DNA from 3 places in the Chelatococcus sp. XZ-Ab1 genome. Region 1 is predicted to be linked to each of the others. Evidence: predicted binding sites of a transcription regulator. Region 1 holds the regulator's gene; each other region holds the start of a gene.
What was found. The regulator LexA, encoded in region 1, represses DNA repair genes until DNA is damaged. The targets are predictions, from matches to a motif close to TGTTCNNNNTGTGTTCNG.

Region 1 (6,026 bases):
AGCCAGTTGAACAGGGCCGTGCGGGCACCGCCGATGTGGAGGAAGCCCGTGGGCGAAGGCGCGAAGCGGGTGACGACCGTGCCTGACATGGGTGTTCGGAACTCTCGGAAGGTGGCGGTGGCGAATCGATGCGAGCGTGCCGCATGCCTCGGTTCTGCTGCTCGCAAAATCCGGCGACTTGATGGTTCAATGCAGCGGGCGCTCGTGTAGCATGACCTGCCGTCCGACGTAAGGAATTCCTCGCTCCGCATGCCGCCGGAACGATCTCGCCAGGCCCGTGCCGTTGCCGCCGTGCTTGATCGCGCGACCGGCGGACGCGGCGCCGTTCGGGCTGGTGGCCTGTCCCTTGCCGATATCACCCCTTTCCTCGTCCACTGCCTTGACGAGGAGAGCACGCACCGGCGCCTGCTCCCTTGGGCGGCGGTGAGCTTCGGCATCGGGGTGCTGCTCTATTTCGCGGCCGACCGCGAGCCGAGCGTCTGGGCGCCTGTCGTCGCCCTCGCCATCGCCGTCGGATTGGCAGCCGTTTCGCGACATCATGTGACTTTCGTCGCGGCGGTTGCCGCCGCCTTTCTCTTCGCCGGCTTCCTCGCCGGTGCGGCACGGACGGCGCGCGTGGAGGCGCCGGTGCTCGCACGCGTGACCATCGCGCCGCTCACCGGCTTCGTCGAAAGCGTGGAGGAGCGGCCTCAGGGGCCGCGGGCCGTCGTGCGGGTCGAGACGCTCGGCAACCTCGGCGACGGCGAGCGCCCGGCGCGTGTGCGGGTGTCGATGCGCGAGCCGGCCCGGCTGCGCGCCGGCGATTTCATCGAGGCCACCGCTCGCCTGATGCCGCCGCCCGGGGCGGCCTGGCCGGGCGGCTACGATTTCACGCGCGACGCCTTCTTCCGCGGCATCGGCGCCGTCGGCTCGCTTGTGGGGCGTGTGGAAATCAGTGCCCCGCCGCGCGTGCCGGACTGGCGCCTGGCCCTTGCAACATGGCTTGACGAGGCGCGTAATGCGCTGACGACGCGCATCGCCCGTGCCGCCGGCGGGCAGGAGGGGGCGGTCTCGGCTGCGCTCGTCACCGGCAAGCGCGGCCTCATCACCGAGGATACCAACGAGGCCCTGCGCGCCGCCGGCCTCTATCACATCGTGTCGATCTCCGGTCTGCACATGGCGCTCGCCGCCGGCACGGTGTTCTGGGCCGTGCGCGCGCTCCTCGCGCTCTTTCCGGCCATCGCCCTCACGTGGCCGATCAAGAAGATCGCCGCCGCGACGGCCATGGCGGGGGCCGTGGGCTACTGCCTGTTCTCGGGTGCTGACGTCGCCACCCAGCGGGCGCTGATCATGACACTGACCATGCTCGGCGCCATTCTCGCCGACCGGCCGGCGCTCTCGATGCGCAATCTCGCGTTCGCCGCCATCTTGTGTCTCGCCCTCGAGCCGGAGGCAGTGCTCGGGCCGAGCTTCCAGATGTCGTTCTCGGCAGTGGCCTGTCTCGTGGCGCTCGCGGAATGGCAGGCGGCCCGTCCGGGCAGGGGCGAGGCGTCGCTCGGTCCGGTCGCGCGCGCCCTGTGCCATGCGTGGCGATGGACCGTCACCCTCGTCGTCACGACCCTGGTCGCCTCCCTGGCGACAGGGGCCTATGGCGCCTATCACTTCCAGACGGCGATGCCGCTGAGCGTGGTGGGCAACGGCATCGCGCTGCCCTTCGTCTCCTTCATCGTCATGCCGGCGGCTGTGCTCGGGGTTCTGCTCAACCCCTTCGGCCTCGACGCGCCCATCTGGTGGCTGATGGGGCAGGGCACGGCCATCGTGCTCGCGGTCTCCCACGCCATGCAGGACTGGCGCCTGTCCGTGATGGCGATACCGGCCTTTCCGGGCAGCGCGCTCATCCTCTTCTCGCTGGCGCTGCTTGTGCTGACCATCTGCATCTCGCCGCTGCGCTGGCTCGCCGCCGTGCCCGCGGCCGCCGCCCTCGCCATCGCCGCGGGAGCGGCGCGGCCGGACATCTTCGTCGACCGCAACGGTGCGAGCGCGGCCGTCCGGGGTGTCGAGGGGCGTCTCGCCGTGCTCGGCCGCGCCTCGTCCTTCGTCGTCGCCCAATGGCTGCGCGCAGACGGCGATGCGAGGCAGCCGGGCGACGAAAGCCTCAAAAGCGGAGTCTTCTGCGACCGCGACGGCTGCACCATGCAGGCGGTCGACGGCCGCATGGTCGCCCTGGTGCGCCGCCCCTCGGCCTTCGTCGAGGACTGCCGGCGGGCCGACATCCTCGTCACTGCGCTCACCGTCCCGCCCGGCTGTGCAGCGCCCGTGGTCATCGACCGCACGAAGCTGCGCGAGAACGGCGCAATGGCCGTCATCCTCGGGAATGGCGGCAGCGATCGGCTCATCGGCCAGTTGCCCTCCGACGAGCGCCGCGCCTGGATGCAGGCGCTTCCTTCACGACCGTTGTCCACGGCGGCCGGCGCCGCGACGGGCCGGCCATCGCCCGCGTCAGCCGATGAGACGGGCGGGGAGGATCAGGAGCCCGACGTCAGTAGCGACGCAGCAGATTGACGAGCTTGCCCTGGATGCGCACCCGGTCGGGGCCGAGCACGCGCGTCTCGTAGGCCGGGTTGGCCGCCTCGAGCGCGATGGAGGAGCCGCGGCGCCTCAGGCGCTTCAGCGTTGCCTCCTCGTCATCGATCAGGGCGACGACGATATCCCCTGTATTCGCCGTATCCTGCTTGCGGATGACGACCGTATCGCCATCCAGGATGCCGGCCTCGATCATCGAATCGCCGCGCACCTCGAGCGCGAAGTGCTCGCCGCTGCCCAGCATGTCCGGCGGCAGCGAGACGGTGTGGCTGCGGCTCTGGATGGCGGAAATGGGCGTGCCGGCAGCAATCCGGCCCATGACAGGAATCGCAACTGTCTGGACAGCGGGTTCGACCGCCTGAGGCGCCGGCGCGCGCACCTTGCCAAGCCCGCCCTCGACCACGCTCGGGTTGAAGCGCCCGCGCGGGGCTGCGGCGACGCCGTCGGGCAGGCGCAGCACCTCGAGCGCCCGGGCGCGGTTCGGAAGCCGGCGAATGAAGCCGCGCTCCTCCAGCGCCACGATGAGGCGATGGATACCGGATTTCGACTTAAGATCGAGGGCTTCCTTCATCTCGTCGAAGGACGGCGGCACGCCGGTCTCACGCAGGCGTTCGTGGATGAAACGCAGGAGTTCGTGCTGTTTGCGCGTCAGCATGGCCGGCGATCTCGCTCCCCCTCGTCGAATCGCATTGTCGATGCGAGTCGAAAACAAATCATGAACGAGATTAGACGTTCCCGGTGTGTTCCGCAAGTTCGACCGAGGCGAAGCTCAGAGCCGGATGATGCGGCAGGGTTCGCCCGCCCGGGCGGCGGGGGCATGGGGCGCACGCACGACGAGCGCCTCGGCCTCCGCCATGAGGCGCAGCATGGAGCTGTCCTGGCGCGGGAAGGGGCTGGCGACGAGGGTGCCGTCGTCGGCCGCCGCGAGGCGGGCGCGCAGATAGTCCTGCCGCTCGTCATTGGCCGGCAAATCGCTGCCGAGCCGGGCCGGCAGGGTCGCGATTTCGGCCGCATCCGGATCGCCGCTCAGCGCCCGCACGAGCGGCGCGAGGAAGATGAGCGCGCACACGATGCTGGAGACGGGATTGCCCGGCAGGCCGAGCACGGTCATGGCGCTGAGGCGCCCGTACATCAGGGGCTTGCCCGGGCGCATGGCGATGCGCCAGAAGCCGAGCTGCCATCCCTGCGCCGAAAGGGCGCGCTGCACGAGATCGTGATCGCCCACCGAGGCGCCGCCGAGTGTCACGAGCACGTCGGCCCGGGCCTCCTTGGCCGCATCGATCGCGGCAGAGAGCGCGGCGAGATCGTCACCGGCGATGCCGAGGTCGATGGCTTCGGCCCCGGCCCGTTCGGCGATGGCCGCAACGGCATAGGTGTTGGAGGCGACGATTTGATCGGGTCGGCTCGGTTCGCCGGGGCGGACGAGTTCGTCTCCGGTTGCCAGAATGGCAACGCGCGGCCGCCGCACCACTGGCAGCGCCGCATGGCCCATGGCCGCGGCGAGCGCAACTGCCGAGGGGGCGAGTTGCCGGCCGGCCTGCAGCAGGATCTCGCCTTCGCGAAAATCGAGCCCGGCCTCGCGCACGAAGCGCCCGGCCGCCACGGTCGACAGCGCTTCGATTTGGTCGCCGTTGGCGCGGGCATTCTCCTGAATCAGGATGGCGTCGGCGCCCGCCGGCAGGGGCGCGCCGGTGAAGATGCGCACGCATTCGCCGGGCCGGATCGCGCCCGCAAAGGCATGCCCGGCGGCACTGGTGCCGATCAGCGAGAGGCGCGCGGGAACGGCCGTGACATCGGCGGCACGCACGGCATAGCCGTCCATCGCGGAGGCGACGAAAGGTGGCTGGGTGCGCAGGGAGGCAAGGTCGACGGCCAACGTGCGGCCGGCGGCCCTGTGCAGCGGCACGGTCTCGTGCTCGCGAACGGGGCTCGCGCCGGCGAGGATGCCGGCGAGCGCATCGGCGACCGGCGTCAGGGCCAAGCTGGCCTCCTCATGCCATCTTCTCCGCGTCCGGCCGGTCGTCGGCGCGGAAATCGCCGGACTTGCCGCCGCTCTTGGCGAGGAGGCGGATGCCCTCGATGCGCATGGCCCGGTCTGCGGCCTTCACCATGTCGTAGATGGTGAGGCAGGCGACGGAGACGGCGGTCAGCGCCTCCATCTCGACGCCGGTCTGACCCGTGACGCGCGCCTCGCCCGTCACGCGTACGCCCGGAAGCGCCTCGTCGATGGTGCAGTCGACCTTCACCTTGGTCAGGTTCAGCGGATGGCAGAGGGGGATGAGCTCATGGGTCCGCTTCGCCGCCATGATGCCGGCGATGCGGGCCGTAGCCAGCACGTCGCCCTTCTTGGCTTCGCCCGAGCGGATGAGGGCGAGCGTCTCCGGCAGCATGACGACATGGCCCTCCGCCTGCGCGATACGCTGCGTCACGGCCTTGTCGCCCACGTCGACCATGTTGGCCTTGCCCGAGGCGTCGACGTGCGTGAGCCGCGTCATGCCGCTGCAGCCTCGCCGAAGAGGAGGGCGCGGGTCGCGGCCGTCACGTCCGTCTGGCGCATCAGGCTTTCGCCGACGAGGAAGGTGCGGATGCCGACGCCCGCGAGCCGCGCGATGTCGGCATGGGTGAAGATGCCGCTCTCGCCGACGACGATGTGGCCGGAGGGGATGCGCGGCGCCAGCGCCTCGCTGACGGCGAGCGACGTCTCGAAGGTGCGTAGGTCGCGGTTGTTGATGCCGATCATGCGCACACCGAGGGCCAGCGCGCGGTCGAGTTCCTCGGCATCGTGGACCTCGACGAGGACGTCCATGGCGAGTTCCTTGGCAGTGCCGACGAGGGCGCGCGCCTCTTCGTCGCTGATGGAGGCCATGATGACGAGGATGCAGTCGGCGCGCCACGTGCGCGCTTCGTAGACCTGATAGGGCTCGAACAGGAAGTCCTTGCGCAGGGCGGGCAGGCCGGAGGCCGCGCGCGCCGCGCCGAGATAGTCCGGATGGCCCTGGAAGGAGGGGCCGTCCGTCAACACCGACAGGCAGCTCGCGCCGCCGTCCGCATAGGCCTTCGCCAGCGCCGGCGGGTCGAAATCGGCGCGGATGAGGCCCTTCGACGGGCTCGCCTTCTTGATCTCCGCGATGAGGGCCGGCCGGTCCTCGGCCAGATGGGCCTCGACGGCGGCGAGGAACGGGCGCGGGGCCGGGGCGGCATGGGCGAGGCGCACCATCTCCTCGTGCGGGATGCGCGCCTTTGCCGCCGCGATCTCGCGGCGCTTGTAGGCTTCGATCTTCGCCAGAATGTCGCTCATGGGGCCCTCACGCATTCGACGCGGCAACGAGCCGTTCGAGCGTAGCGCGTGCGGCGCCGCTGTCGAGGGCGGCCTCGGCGGCGGCAACGCCCTCCTTGAGGTCGGCGGCCTTGCCGGCGACCACGAGGCCGGCGGCGGCATTGAGGACGGCGATGTCGCGGTAGGG
Region 2 (6,026 bases), on a different contig from region 1:
GCCTCGATGCGGATCTCGTCGCCGAGGCGGCTGACATCGAGCCGGTCGAGCGTGCGCACGGGACCGGATGCCTGACATTCCGCGGCACGAAAGGTCGTGAAATCGTGTCGGCCGACGAGGTGCTGCGCCGCCTCGTGCATCGCCGCAGCGTCGAGCGGCCCGGGCACATGCCAGACGAGGCGCGCATCGAGCACCGGCTGCGGCCGTCGGTTGAGGATGCGGTAGAGATAGTGCCGCTTCACGGCGGAGCGGCGGGCATCGAAATCCGCCGGCACCTCGGCGGCAAGGAGCACCGCTGCCGCATCGCCCATGAGCTTCAGATGCGCATTCGTCGCATCGCGCAGCGTATCCGTGCGCCACGGCCGGGAGAGGTCGAAATGCACCACCTGGCCGATGGCATGCACGCCGGCATCGGTGCGCCCGGCGCATTGCACACGCGGGCTTTCGCCGCAGAAGCGGGCGAGCGCCTCTTCCAGCGCCTGCTGCACTGAGCGCCCCGTCTCCTGCCACTGCCAGCCGACATAGGGACTGCCGTCATATTCGACGATGAGCCTGTAGCGCGGCATGATCACGCCAGTACGGTGCCTGGCGCGAGACGGGCGCCACGCAGAAACTCCTCGCCGCTCGTCACGTCGCGCCCGGCGCGCTGCACCTGCAGAAGCTCGACGGCGCCCTCGCCGCAGGCGACGACAAGCCCGCCCGCAAGCAATTTGCCCGGCGGCCCGGCGCCGTCAGCGCGGCGCGTGCGCAGCACCTTCACGCGCTCGGCCCCCTTGCCGAGGTCGACCATGAGAAAGGCGCCGGGAAAGGGCGACAGGCCGCGCACCAGGTTGTGCACCTCGCCGGCCGGACGCGACCAGTCGATGCGCGCCTCCTCGTTGGTGATCTTGGCGGCATAGGCGACACCCTCAGCGGCCTGCGGCACGAAGGAGAGCGCATCGCGTGAAAGCGCCGCGAGCGCGCGCACCATCAGGTCGGCGCCGAGCACGGCAAGCCGGTCGTGCAGCTCACCGGCCGTCATGTCCGGAGCGATGGCAATCCGCTCCACCATCGCGACAGGCCCGGTATCGAGCCCCTCCTCCATCTTCATGACGGCAACACCAGTCTCGGCATCGCCTGCCATCACGGCGCGCTGGATGGGAGCGGCGCCACGCCAGCGCGGTAGCAGCGAGGCATGCAGGTTGAGGCAGCCGAGCCTCGGCGCCTCCAGCACCGGCACGGGCAGGATGAGGCCATAGGCGACGACCACCGCGACATCGGCCGCCAGCGAACGCAAGGTCTCCTGTTCCTCCGGGCCGCGCAGACTCCTGGGCGTATAGACGGGGATGGCGAAACGCTCGGCCATCTCGTGCACCGGCGAGCGCTTCTCGCCCATGCCGCGCCCGGCCCTGGCCGGCGCGCGGGTGTAGACGGCGACGACTTCGTGGCCCTGGCCGACGATTTCGGCGAGCGTCGGCACGGCGAAATCGGGCGTGCCCATGAAAACGATGCGCAGCGACATGGCACCTGCCGGATGTGGGGCGGCGAGCGGCGCCGCAAGCGCCCTTCCCTAAACGCCTGCGGCAGGCAAGGGCAAGCCCCATGCTCCGCGGCCGCCGCACTCTGCTGCCGCTCACAGCCGAAAGCCGCCGTTGCCGACAGAAACAGGATCTGCGCGATGGCCCGCCTTCCACCCGTCATGGCCGGGCGCGTCTCGGCCATCCACGCCCTCAACGTTGCGCAATGAGGCGTCGATGCCCGCGGCTGGGGCGGGCATGACGGGCAATGGTGCTGATTACCCTGCCGCCTCGCGCCGGGCCACCTTGGAGAACTTCTTCATCACGCGGTCGCGCTTGAGCTTCGACAGGTGATCGAGGAAGAGAATCCCGTCGAGATGGTCGATCTCGTGCTGCAGGCAGGTGGCGAGCAGCCCGTCCGCCTCGATCTCCTGCGCCTTGCCGTCCAGGTCGACATAGCGAACCCGCACGCGCGCCGGCCGCTCCACCTCCTCATAATATTCGGGGATGGAAAGGCAGCCTTCCTCGTAGGTGCTCGTCTCTTCCGAGGACCACACGATCTGCGGGTTGATGAACACCATCGGGCGCTTGTCCTCGCCCTCGCGCGAGACGTCGAGCACGAGGATGCGCTTCATGACGCCGATCTGCACGGCCGCGAGGCCGATACCCGGCGCGTCATACATCGTCTCCAGCATGTCGTCGGCCAACTGGCGGATCTCGTCCGTAACCGCCTCGACGGGTGCGGACGGCTGCTTCAGGCGGGGATCGGGAATGACGATGATGCGACGGATGGTCATGGCACACGCTGGGTTGGAAACACAGGCGACATAATCATTCCCGTCGCGCCGGTCAACGTGTTCCGCTTTCGTTCGCATCGGGCGCACGAATCAGCTAGCGTTGGGTGCATGAACGACATCGCCCTCACCATCGGCGCTCACGCCTTCACCTATGCCCAGGTGGCGCTCGGCTTCGCGCTCGCCGTCATCCTGCTGCTCGCGCTGCTCGCCCGCAGCACCGCCCGAGCGGGGCGCGAGCGCTCGCTGGAGGCGGCCGCCGCGGCGGAACGTGCGCGCGAGTTCGACGACAAGGTGGCGGAGATGACGCGCCTGCAGGCGGAGATGCAGGGTCGCATGCAGACGATGGCCGAGATCTTCGGCACCCGCCAGGCGGATCTCGCGCGCCTCTTGAGCGAGCGGCTCGACGGCCTGCAGCACCGGGTCGGCCAGGGGCTGGAGACGACGGCCCGCCAGACGAGCGAGAACATCGCCCGCCTCAACGAGCGCCTCGCCGTCATCGACGCCGCGCAGAAGAACCTCACCGATCTCACCGGCGAGGTGGTCGGCCTCAAGGACATCCTAGCCAACAAGCAGGCGCGCGGCGCCTACGGCCAGGGACGGATGGAGGCGATCATCCGCGACGGCCTGCCGGCGGGTGCCTATACCTTCCAGGCGACGCTGTCGAACCGTACGCGGCCGGACTGCCTCGTGCACCTGCCGGGCGACCATCCGCTCGTCATCGACGCCAAGTTCCCGCTCGAGGGCTTTTCGGCCTTTCGCGAAGCCAAAAGCGAGGAGGCGCGTCGGCAGGCCGGCCAGCGCGTGAAGGCGGATGTCGCGACCCACGTGCGCGACATCGCCGAGAAATACCTCATCCCCGGCGAGACGCAGGACATGGCGCTGCTCTTCGTGCCGTCCGAGGCCATCTATGCCGACCTGCATGAATATTTCGACGACGTGGTGCAGCGCGCACACCGTGCGCGCGTCGTGGTCGTCTCTCCCTCGCTCCTGGCGCTCGCCATCCAAGTGATGCAGACGTTGGTGCGCGACGCACGCATGCGCGAGGAGGCGCAGAAGATCCAGGTGGAGGTGCGGCGTCTGCTCGACGACGTGAAGCGCCTGAGCGACCGAGTGGAAAGGCTCGATACCCACTTCCGCCAGGCCCAGGAGGATGTGGGCCAGATCCGCATCTCGACCGACAAGATCGTCAAGCGCGGCGAGCGCATCGACGCCCTCGAGTTCGACGATGCCGAGCAGCCGCGCCCGGCCATTGCCAGCCCCGTCAGGGCGGCGGAATAGGGCACCGTTCGATAAGCGGTGCACCGGCCCATCGGGGGTCTCTTTGCGTTTCCGCCGCTCCGTCATGGCCGGCGCGTCCCGGCCATCCACGCCCTTGCGTTGCGCGATGTTCGGCGCGGCGCGGATGCCCGCGACAAGCGGGGGCATGACAGCCCATGGAAGCCGCCGGCCTCACATCCTCAAACGAACTGCCCCGCCACCAGCGCCTCGATCGCCGCCTTGTCCGGAATGCTCGGCTGCGCGCCGGCCTTCGTGCAGGCGAGGCTGCCGGCGGCAACGCCACGTTGCAAGGCTCCGGTGAAGCCGTAGCCACCGGCGAGCGCTGCGGCGAAAGCGCCGCAGAACGTATCGCCCGCCGCCGTCGTGTCGACCACCGCGACGGGCGGCGCCGGCACGGCCCGGCGCACCCCGCCCGTCCAGGCGACGAGCCCTTCGGCTCCGAGCGTCACGATGGCCGCGATGCCGTGGCGGGCGTCGATCACGCGGGCGATGGCATCCGGGTTGCCTTCCGCGATGCCAAGGGCGTCGGCCATGACCCGCGCCTCGTGCTCGTTCATGACAAGGATGTCGAGGAGGGCCACGAGTTCCGGGTCCGGCCGTCCTGCCGGGGCGAGGTTGAGCATGACGCGCGCGCCATGAGCCTTGGCGATGCGCGCGGCGGCGATGCACTCGGCTTCCGGCACCTCGCGTTGCAGGAGCAGGATCGCTCCGTCCTCCCAGGCAATCCCGGCGAGCGTCTCGGCGCGTGCATGGCCATTGGCGCCGGCCGCGACGACGATGGCGTTCTCGCCCGCCGCATCCACCGTGATGAAGGCAGCGCCCGTCGGCTCATCGAGACGCGCGACAAGGGAGAGATCGACACCCTCGGCGGAGAGGAGGCCGAGCGCCGCCTTGGCGAGCCCGTCATGCCCGACCGCCCCGGCCATGATCACCCGCGCGCCCGCCCGGGCGGCGGCGAGCGCCTGGTTGGCACCCTTTCCCCCGGGGTGCACGGCATAACCGGGACCGATCACGGTCTCGCCCGGCGCCGGAATGTGCCCGACGCGCGTGACGAGATCGGCGTTGAGCGAACCGAAGACGACGATCATGGCTGCAGTCACTTGGTGCCGTACATGCGGTCGCCGGCATCGCCGAGACCCGGCATGATGTAGCCGTGGTCGTTCAGTCGCTGGTCGATGGCCGCTGTCCAGATCGGCACGTCCGGATGCTCTCCACGCAGCTTCTCGATACCCTCCGGAGCGGCCAGCAGACAGACGAAACGCATCTCCTTGGCACCGCGCTCCTTCAACCGGTCGATGGCGGCCACGGCGGAATTGGCCGTCGCCAGCATCGGGTCCATGACGATGACGAGACGCTCGGCGAGATTGGCCGGGGCCTTGAAGTAATATTCGACGGCCGTCAGCGTCTCGGGATCGCGGTAGAGACCAATGTGAGCGACACGCGCGGAGGGCACGAGATCGAGCATGCCGTCGAGGAATCCGACGCCGGCGCGCAGGATGGGCGCGAAGACGAGTTTCTTGCCCGCCAGCATCGGCGCGCGCATCGGCATCAGTGGCGTTTCGATGTCGACGTCCTCGAGCGGCAGATCGCGCGTTACCTCGTAGCACAGCAGCATGCCGATCTCGTTCAGCAGCTGGCGAAAGCCCTTGGTGGAGCGCGACTTGTCGCGCATCAGCGTCAGCTTGTGCTGCACCAGCGGATGGTCGACGACGGTAACGCCTTCCATGGATCGGCTCCGGCCTCTGGATGGTTGACACGTGCGGTTCTGCGCCGCTTGCCCGACAATAAGCACCGGCGCGCCACCGCGGGAAGGCGGAATCAGAACACCGTGCCGTCGCTGGCGATGGAAAGCGGTGGAGAACCGTCGCCGCGAGTCTCGCGCGCGATGCGGCGGCCGGCCGCCCAGGTGCCGCCCTCGAGCACGCGGGCAAGCGGCATCGCCCGCTCGTCGCAGCCGAGCCGTTCGCGCACGAGGCGAGCCACCGCGTCGAGCAGGGCCACCGTCAGCGCCCGCCACTCGACGACCAGCGGCGAGGACACCTCGTGGGTGCGCGCCAGATCCTCCGGATCCTTCAGGCGAATCGCGCCGAGGTCGATGAGGAGGCCGCCGTTGCGATATTCCGGCAGGCCCGTGAGCCCATCGATGCCGGTGACGACAAGCCCCGCCTCCTCCAGCGGCTCGATGAGCGAATAGGCCAGCCATTGCGACAGCTTGTGGAAGGGTACGAGGCCGGCCGTGCCCCCCTCGCCCGGCATCAGCGGGTGCATCCACGTGTCGCCGAGCTCGATGCCGGCGATGGTGAGCCGCGCCGGCCAGACCGCGGACAGATGGGCGAGCAGCATGTGCAGGATCAGCTCCGCCGGCACCTCGCCGCCAGCGCCCTCGGCCACGAGGGCATCGAACAGCCCGCCGGGGCGCGGCCCGTCGGCGCGGGCGAAGACCTCGGGCTTGGCC
Region 3 (6,026 bases), on a different contig from region 1:
GGCGGAACGCGCGCTCGGCATCGAGCTTGCCGTCTTCGAGCGGCTCGGCGATGCCGTGATCGGGGCGGGCGAGGCCATCAAGCGTGCTGCCGAGGCGCTCTCCGTCGTCGATGTCACGGCGGCGCTCGCGCTTCTTGCCGACGACCTCGGCTGGACGCGCCCCACCGTCGACGACAGCCTCGCCTTCTCCATCGCCGCCGGGCGCCATCCGGTGGTCGAGGCGGCGCTGAAGCGCGCGGGCCAGACCTTCGTCGCCAACGACTGCGCGCTTTCGCCACCCGAGGGCGAGAAGGCCGGCCGCATCACCCTCGTCACCGGCCCCAACATGGCCGGCAAGTCGACCTTCCTGCGCCAGAACGCTCTCATCGTCGTGCTCGCCCAGATGGGTGCCTTCGTGCCGGCGGCGCGGGCCCATATCGGCATCGTCGACAAGCTGTTCTCGCGCGTCGGCGCCGCCGACGACCTCGCCCGCGGCCGCTCGACCTTCATGGTCGAGATGATCGAGACCGCGGCCATCCTCAACCAGGCGGGCGAGCGTGCGCTCGTCATCCTCGACGAGATCGGCCGCGGCACCGCGACCTTCGACGGTCTGTCCATCGCCTGGGCGGCGATCGAGCACCTGCACGAGGTCAACCGCTGCCGGTCGCTGTTTGCCACCCACTATCATGAGCTCACCGCCCTTGCCGAACGTATGCCCCGTGTGGAGAACGCGACCGTGCGGGTAAGCGAATGGAAAGGCGACGTCGTCTTCCTGCACGAGGTCGTCCCCGGTGCAGCCGACCGCTCCTACGGCATCCAGGTGGCCAAGCTCGCCGGCCTGCCGCCCCCGGTCATCGCTCGCGCCCGCGCCATCCTCGATGAGCTGGAGAAGACCGAACGGGAAAAGCCCGTCGCCACCCTCGTCGACGACCTGCCGCTCTTCGCCGCGATGCCGCCGCGCCCTGCCGCCGCGGCACCGCAGAAAGACGCGCTTGGCGAAGCACTCGACGGCATCGATCCGGACGAGATGTCACCCCGCGAGGCGCTCGAGGCGCTCTACGGCCTCAAGGCTCTGCGGGCCGAACGCGACCGTCACTAGTCAGGCCGCTGCCGCGACCCGGCGCAGCCGCCTCAGCCGCAGCGTGAAGAGCATGCCGTTCCAGGCAACGCAGATGGCGAGGCCGATCAGCAGTGCAGCGGTCGATCCGAGCGGCACGGCGGCAAGGTGCACCGCCGTCAGCGCGGCGGCGAAGCCGGCAAGTCCGTAGACGCTGCTCGCCGCGACGGCACCGGCCGCCGGCCCGCCGATGGCCCGGTGAGTCACAACGAGAATACTCGAGATGACGATGGGGAAGAGGGCGAGAATGCCCGAGGCGACCGCCCCGATATGCCAGCTGACGACGCTGAGAACGCCGACGAGCGTCGCGACGGCGAGCGCGCGCAGCATCAGGTCGACCGGACGGGGACCATCCGAGGCCGGAATCACGACCCGCGAGAAGCGCCGCGCCAGCGGCACCCCCACGGCAAGGGCCGCGGCATTGACAAGCAGGCCGAACCACAGCGGCGGCGTCATCGTGCGGATGGCGAGGGCGGCGAGGAGCCACACGCCGATCGCCCCGGCGATGCTGCCGAGCCCGCCCGCGCCACGCCGGGCGAGCACCGCATAGGTCATGGCGAAGATCACCGTGGCGGCGTTGATGCTGACGCTGCCGACCGCGCTCTCGGCGATGAAGGCCGGGCCGTGGTCCATGGCGAGCACGACATAGGCCGGGCCGGCGGAGATCGGCAGCGTCGCGATCAGGCCGCCGACGAAGGGCCCCGCCTTCTGCGCCGCGAGCGAGCCCGAGACAACGATCGCGGCGACGAGCACCATCTTGACCGGCAGCGCCAGGAGCGCGGCATCGAATTCCATGTCCCGGACCTTCATTCCCGACGGCGCGCAGCAGCCGCCGGACAAGGGCATAGCGCGTTGCGGCCGGCGAGGCCCACGACGTCTTTGCAACCCTGCCCTGCCGTCGCCGAACGCGGATATCCGCCGCAATCGCGCCGGCTTTTGTTCCCTTCCTGTTCTTGAGCGGACCGGCGATCGCCGCTAAGGTGCGCCCGGGCCGGGGGAAAGAGCATGGTGGCGAGGGTTGCGACGGTCGCGTTCGAGGGCATTGAGGCACGCGCCGTCGACGTGCAGGTGCAGATCGCGCCGGGTAATGTGGCCTTCACCATCGTCGGCCTGCCCGACAAGGCGGTGGCCGAGAGCCGCGAGCGCGTGCGCTCGGCCCTGATGGCGGCGGGGCTCGCTTTGCCGGCCAAGCGCATCACCGTCAATCTCGCCCCGGCGGACCTGCCCAAGGAGGGCTCGCACTACGACCTGCCCATCGCGCTTGCCGTGATGGCCGCCATCGGCGCGGTGCCTGCGGATGCCCTTGCCGGCTATACAGTGCTTGGCGAGCTCGCGCTCGATGCGTCCGTCACGGCCGTCGCCGGTGTGCTGCCGGCCGCCATCGCCGCCAATGCGCGCGGGCACGGCCTCATCTGCCCGGCCGCCTGTGGCCCAGAGGCCTCCTGGGCGAGCGGCGATCTCGACATCCTCGCCCCGCGCTCCCTCGTCCAGCTCGCCAACCACTTCAAGGGCACGCAGGTCATGGCCCGACCCGCGCCGGCGGTGACGCGCCCCGGCGCCGACCTGCCGGACCTGAGGGACATCAAGGGCCAGGAAAGCGCCAAGCGGGCGTTGGAAATCGCCGCCGCCGGCGGCCACAACCTGCTCATGAACGGCCCGCCAGGCGCCGGCAAGTCGATGCTGGCGCAGCGCCTGCCCTCGATCCTGCCGCCCCTCGCCCCGGCCGAGCTGCTCGAAGTGTCGATGATCCAGTCCGTCGCCGGCCTCCTCGCCGAGGGCGCCCTGACGGACCGCCGGCCCTTTCGCGCACCTCATCATTCCGCCTCCATGGCCGCGCTCGTGGGCGGCGGTCTCAGGGCCCGGCCCGGCGAGGTCTCGCTCGCCCACCACGGCGTGCTCTTCCTCGACGAATTGCCTGAGTTCCAGCCCCAGGTGCTCGACAGCCTGCGCCAGCCGCTGGAAACCGGCGAGGTGCTGATCTCACGCGCCAACCACCGTGTCAGCTACCCGGCCCGCTTCCAGCTCGTCGCCGCCATGAACCCCTGCCGCTGCGGCCGCGCCACCGAGCCCGGCTTCGCCTGCCGGCGCTCGCCCAACGAGCGCTGCATGGCGCAGTACCAGGCGCGGCTGTCCGGTCCGCTGATCGACCGCATCGACCTTGTCATCGAGGTGCCGGCCGTCACGGCGGCGGATCTCATCCTGCCGCCCCCGACCGAGGGCTCGGCGGAGGTGGCGCAGCGTGTCGCGCGCGCCCGTGCCGTGCAGAGCGCCCGCTATTCCGCGCTCGGCCTCGCCGAGGTCACCACCAATGCCCGCTGCCCCGTGCCAGTGCTCGAGGAGGTGGCGCGGTCGGACGATGCCGGCCTTGCCCTCATTCGCGAAGCGGCCGACGCCATGCGCCTCACAGCCCGCGGCTATCACCGAGTGCTGAAGGTGGCGCGCACCCTCGCCGATCTCGACGGCGAGGAACGGGTCGGGCGCCTGCATCTCGCCGAAGCGCTGTCCTACCGCACGACGCTCGAACGGCTCGCCGTACCAGCCTGAACGGCTTAACGGGCGATTCAGCACGCCTGCCAACGCAATCTCAACGCCTCCATGGGAGTTTGCGCAGCAACGAAAAGCTGAGCTGATCTGCCGGATGGACCTTCTGACCACCTCTCATGACCTCGTGACCGGCGCTGCCGCGCTGATCGCTGTCGCGACCGTGGTTTGGCTCATCGCCCGGCGTCGGCGGACGCTTCTTTCCCAGATCGACCGGCTCGAAGCGGAGATCGAGACGCTGCACGATTCGGTGTGGGAACTGTCCGAAAGCCGCGAGCATTATCGCAGCCTGGTCGAAGCCCAGGGCGACGTCATCGTGCGCCGCGCCCAGGACGGGCGCATCATCTACTGCAACGACGCCTTCGCCCGCCTCGCCGGCCGGGCGCGCGAGGAACTCATCGGCAGCCACTGGCAACCGGTGGTGCGCGAGATCAGCGACGTACGCCTGTCGACGACAGGTGCGCGCATCTTCGACGAGGCCATCGAGTTCGGCAGCGGCATCGTCTGGATCTCGTGGATTGAGACCCTCGCCATCGGCGACAGCGGCGCCGAGCGTCAGCGCGTCGGCCGCGACGTGACGAGCCGCGTCGCGGCCGAACACGACCTGCTCGACGCACGCCACCGCGCCGAGGCGGCGAGCGAGGCCAAGTCCCGCTTCCTCGCCACCGTCAGCCACGAGGTGCGCACGCCGCTCAACGGCATTCTCGGCATGGCCGATCTGCTCGCCGACACGCGCCTCGATCCCGAGCAAGCGACCTATGTGCGCGCCGTCAAGACCTCCGGCGAGGTGCTGCTGTCGCTCATCGACGACATCCTCGACTTCTCCAAGATCGAGGCCGGCAAGATCGCCCTCGTGCAGGAGCCGTTCGACCTGCGCAGCCTTGTCGAGAACGTCGTCGAGCTTCTGGCCCCGCGGGCTCAGGGCAAGGGTATCGAGATCGCGAGCTTCGTTGCACCCGACCTACCGTCGCTCGTCATGGGCGACCGCGATCGCCTGCGCCAGGTGCTGATGAACCTCGCCGGCAATGCGGTGAAGTTCACCGACCAGGGTGGCGTCGGAGTCAGCATCGAGGTCGAGTCCGACGGACTCATTGCCTTCAGCGTCGCCGACACCGGTCCCGGCATCCCCAAGAGCCGCCAGGACGCCGTCTTCCGCGAGTTCGAGCAGGTGGACGACACGGCGAGCCGCCGCCATGGCGGCACCGGCCTCGGCCTCGCCATCTGCCGGCACATCGTCGAGCGCATGGGCGGCACCATCACCGTCGAGAGCGAGGAGGGCCGCGGCGCCACCTTTCGCTTCACCATCGCTCTCGCGAGTGTCGGCGGCGACAGCCGCACCGCGCTGCCGCCGCCGACCCAGGTCGATCTTTCCGGCAAGCGCGTGCTCATCATCGCCCACTCGCCCTTCGAGGCGCCCTTCATCGCCCGTCGGCTCACCGCGGCCGGGGCGAGCGCCGAGATCTGCGAAAGCGAAGAAGCCGCGAGCGCGGCGATGACAGCCGGCAGCTATGACGTCGTCCTCACCGACTGCGCACTTGGCGAAGAGGCGGCGCGCCGCCTCGCCGCCCTCGCCCGGCGTTCCGGTGTGCGGCGCAGCCTCGTCCTCCTCTCGCCCTTCGAGCGGCGCGAGTTCGGCCCGCCGGCTGCCGCCGGCTTCGACGGCTATCTGGTGAAACCGGTGCGCGCCCTGTCCCTGATGCAACAGATCGCGCACGAGCCCACTGCGCTGCCGCCGCAGCAGATCCATTCGGCGCAGGCCCAGGCCCTGCCGCCGCCGGGCGGACACGAGCCGCGCCGCCGGCGCGTCCTCCTGGCCGAGGACAACGAGATCAACGCGCTGCTCGCCCTCAAGCTCCTCGAAGCGGCGGGGGCCGAGACGCTTTGGGTGCGTGACGGTGTCAAGGCCGTCGCGGCCGTGCGGCGGGTACTTGCCGGCCACGAGGAACCGTTCGACCTCGTGCTGATGGACGCGCGCATGCCAGAAATGGACGGTCTCGAGGCGGTGCGCCGCATCCGCGCTGCCGAGGCCGCCCATCCGCGCCCGGTGCATGCGCGAATCGTCATGTTGACGGCAAACGCCTTCGCCGAGGACCGCGCGGCGGCCCTGGCGGCCGGGGCCGACGACTTTCTTGCCAAACCGTTTGAACGTCAGAAGATTCAAGAACTTGTTGATGGCGCCGGTACTGCCGGCGTGGCTCGGGCCTGAGCTCATCGCCCCATCTCGTCGTTGTCACAAAACTTTCCGAGGCTTATGGTTCCGTTAAGATATGCGGCGGATTGGCTGCGTCGGCAAACCGGCGCGCCGGGCTGACGACGCCGCCTTCGGGGCAGACGGTCTGGGGCACATGGTTTACGATCCGACACAGGTGAAGACCTCGCAAGGGGCCGC

Region 2: rmuC (DNA recombination protein RmuC) is a predicted target of LexA. The motif match lies at 2,352-2,369, and genes of this name have one in related genera.
Region 3: P2T65_RS06025 (YifB family Mg chelatase-like AAA ATPase) is a predicted target of LexA. The motif match lies at 2,034-2,051, and genes of this name have one in related genera.

What each region holds. Positions count from the first base shown of each region.
Region 1 is NZ_JARKII010000004.1:52,774-58,799, forward strand. It holds gene gltX (glutamate--tRNA ligase) at 1-89, opposite strand, end outside; gene P2T65_RS08020 (ComEC/Rec2 family competence protein) at 292-2,541, shown strand; gene lexA (transcriptional repressor LexA) at 2,519-3,217, opposite strand; gene glp (gephyrin-like molybdotransferase Glp) at 3,332-4,543, opposite strand; gene moaC (cyclic pyranopterin monophosphate synthase MoaC) at 4,554-5,057, opposite strand; gene trpC (indole-3-glycerol phosphate synthase TrpC) at 5,054-5,860, opposite strand; gene trpD (anthranilate phosphoribosyltransferase) at 5,868-6,026, opposite strand, start outside.
Region 2 is NZ_JARKII010000009.1:90,811-96,836, reverse strand. It holds gene truA (tRNA pseudouridine(38-40) synthase TruA) at 1-566, opposite strand, end outside; gene fmt (methionyl-tRNA formyltransferase) at 569-1,501, opposite strand; gene P2T65_RS14670 (peptide deformylase) at 1,775-2,293, opposite strand; gene rmuC (DNA recombination protein RmuC) at 2,402-3,571, shown strand; gene P2T65_RS14660 (ribokinase) at 3,751-4,659, opposite strand; gene upp (uracil phosphoribosyltransferase) at 4,668-5,297, opposite strand; gene P2T65_RS14650 (URC4/urg3 family protein) at 5,390-6,026, opposite strand, start outside.
Region 3 is NZ_JARKII010000003.1:19,900-25,925, reverse strand. It holds gene mutS (DNA mismatch repair protein MutS) at 1-1,078, shown strand, start outside; gene P2T65_RS06030 (hypothetical protein) at 1,079-1,891, opposite strand; gene P2T65_RS06025 (YifB family Mg chelatase-like AAA ATPase) at 2,102-3,640, shown strand; gene P2T65_RS06020 (ATP-binding protein) at 3,735-5,843, shown strand; gene P2T65_RS06015 (GNAT family N-acetyltransferase) at 5,983-6,026, shown strand, end outside.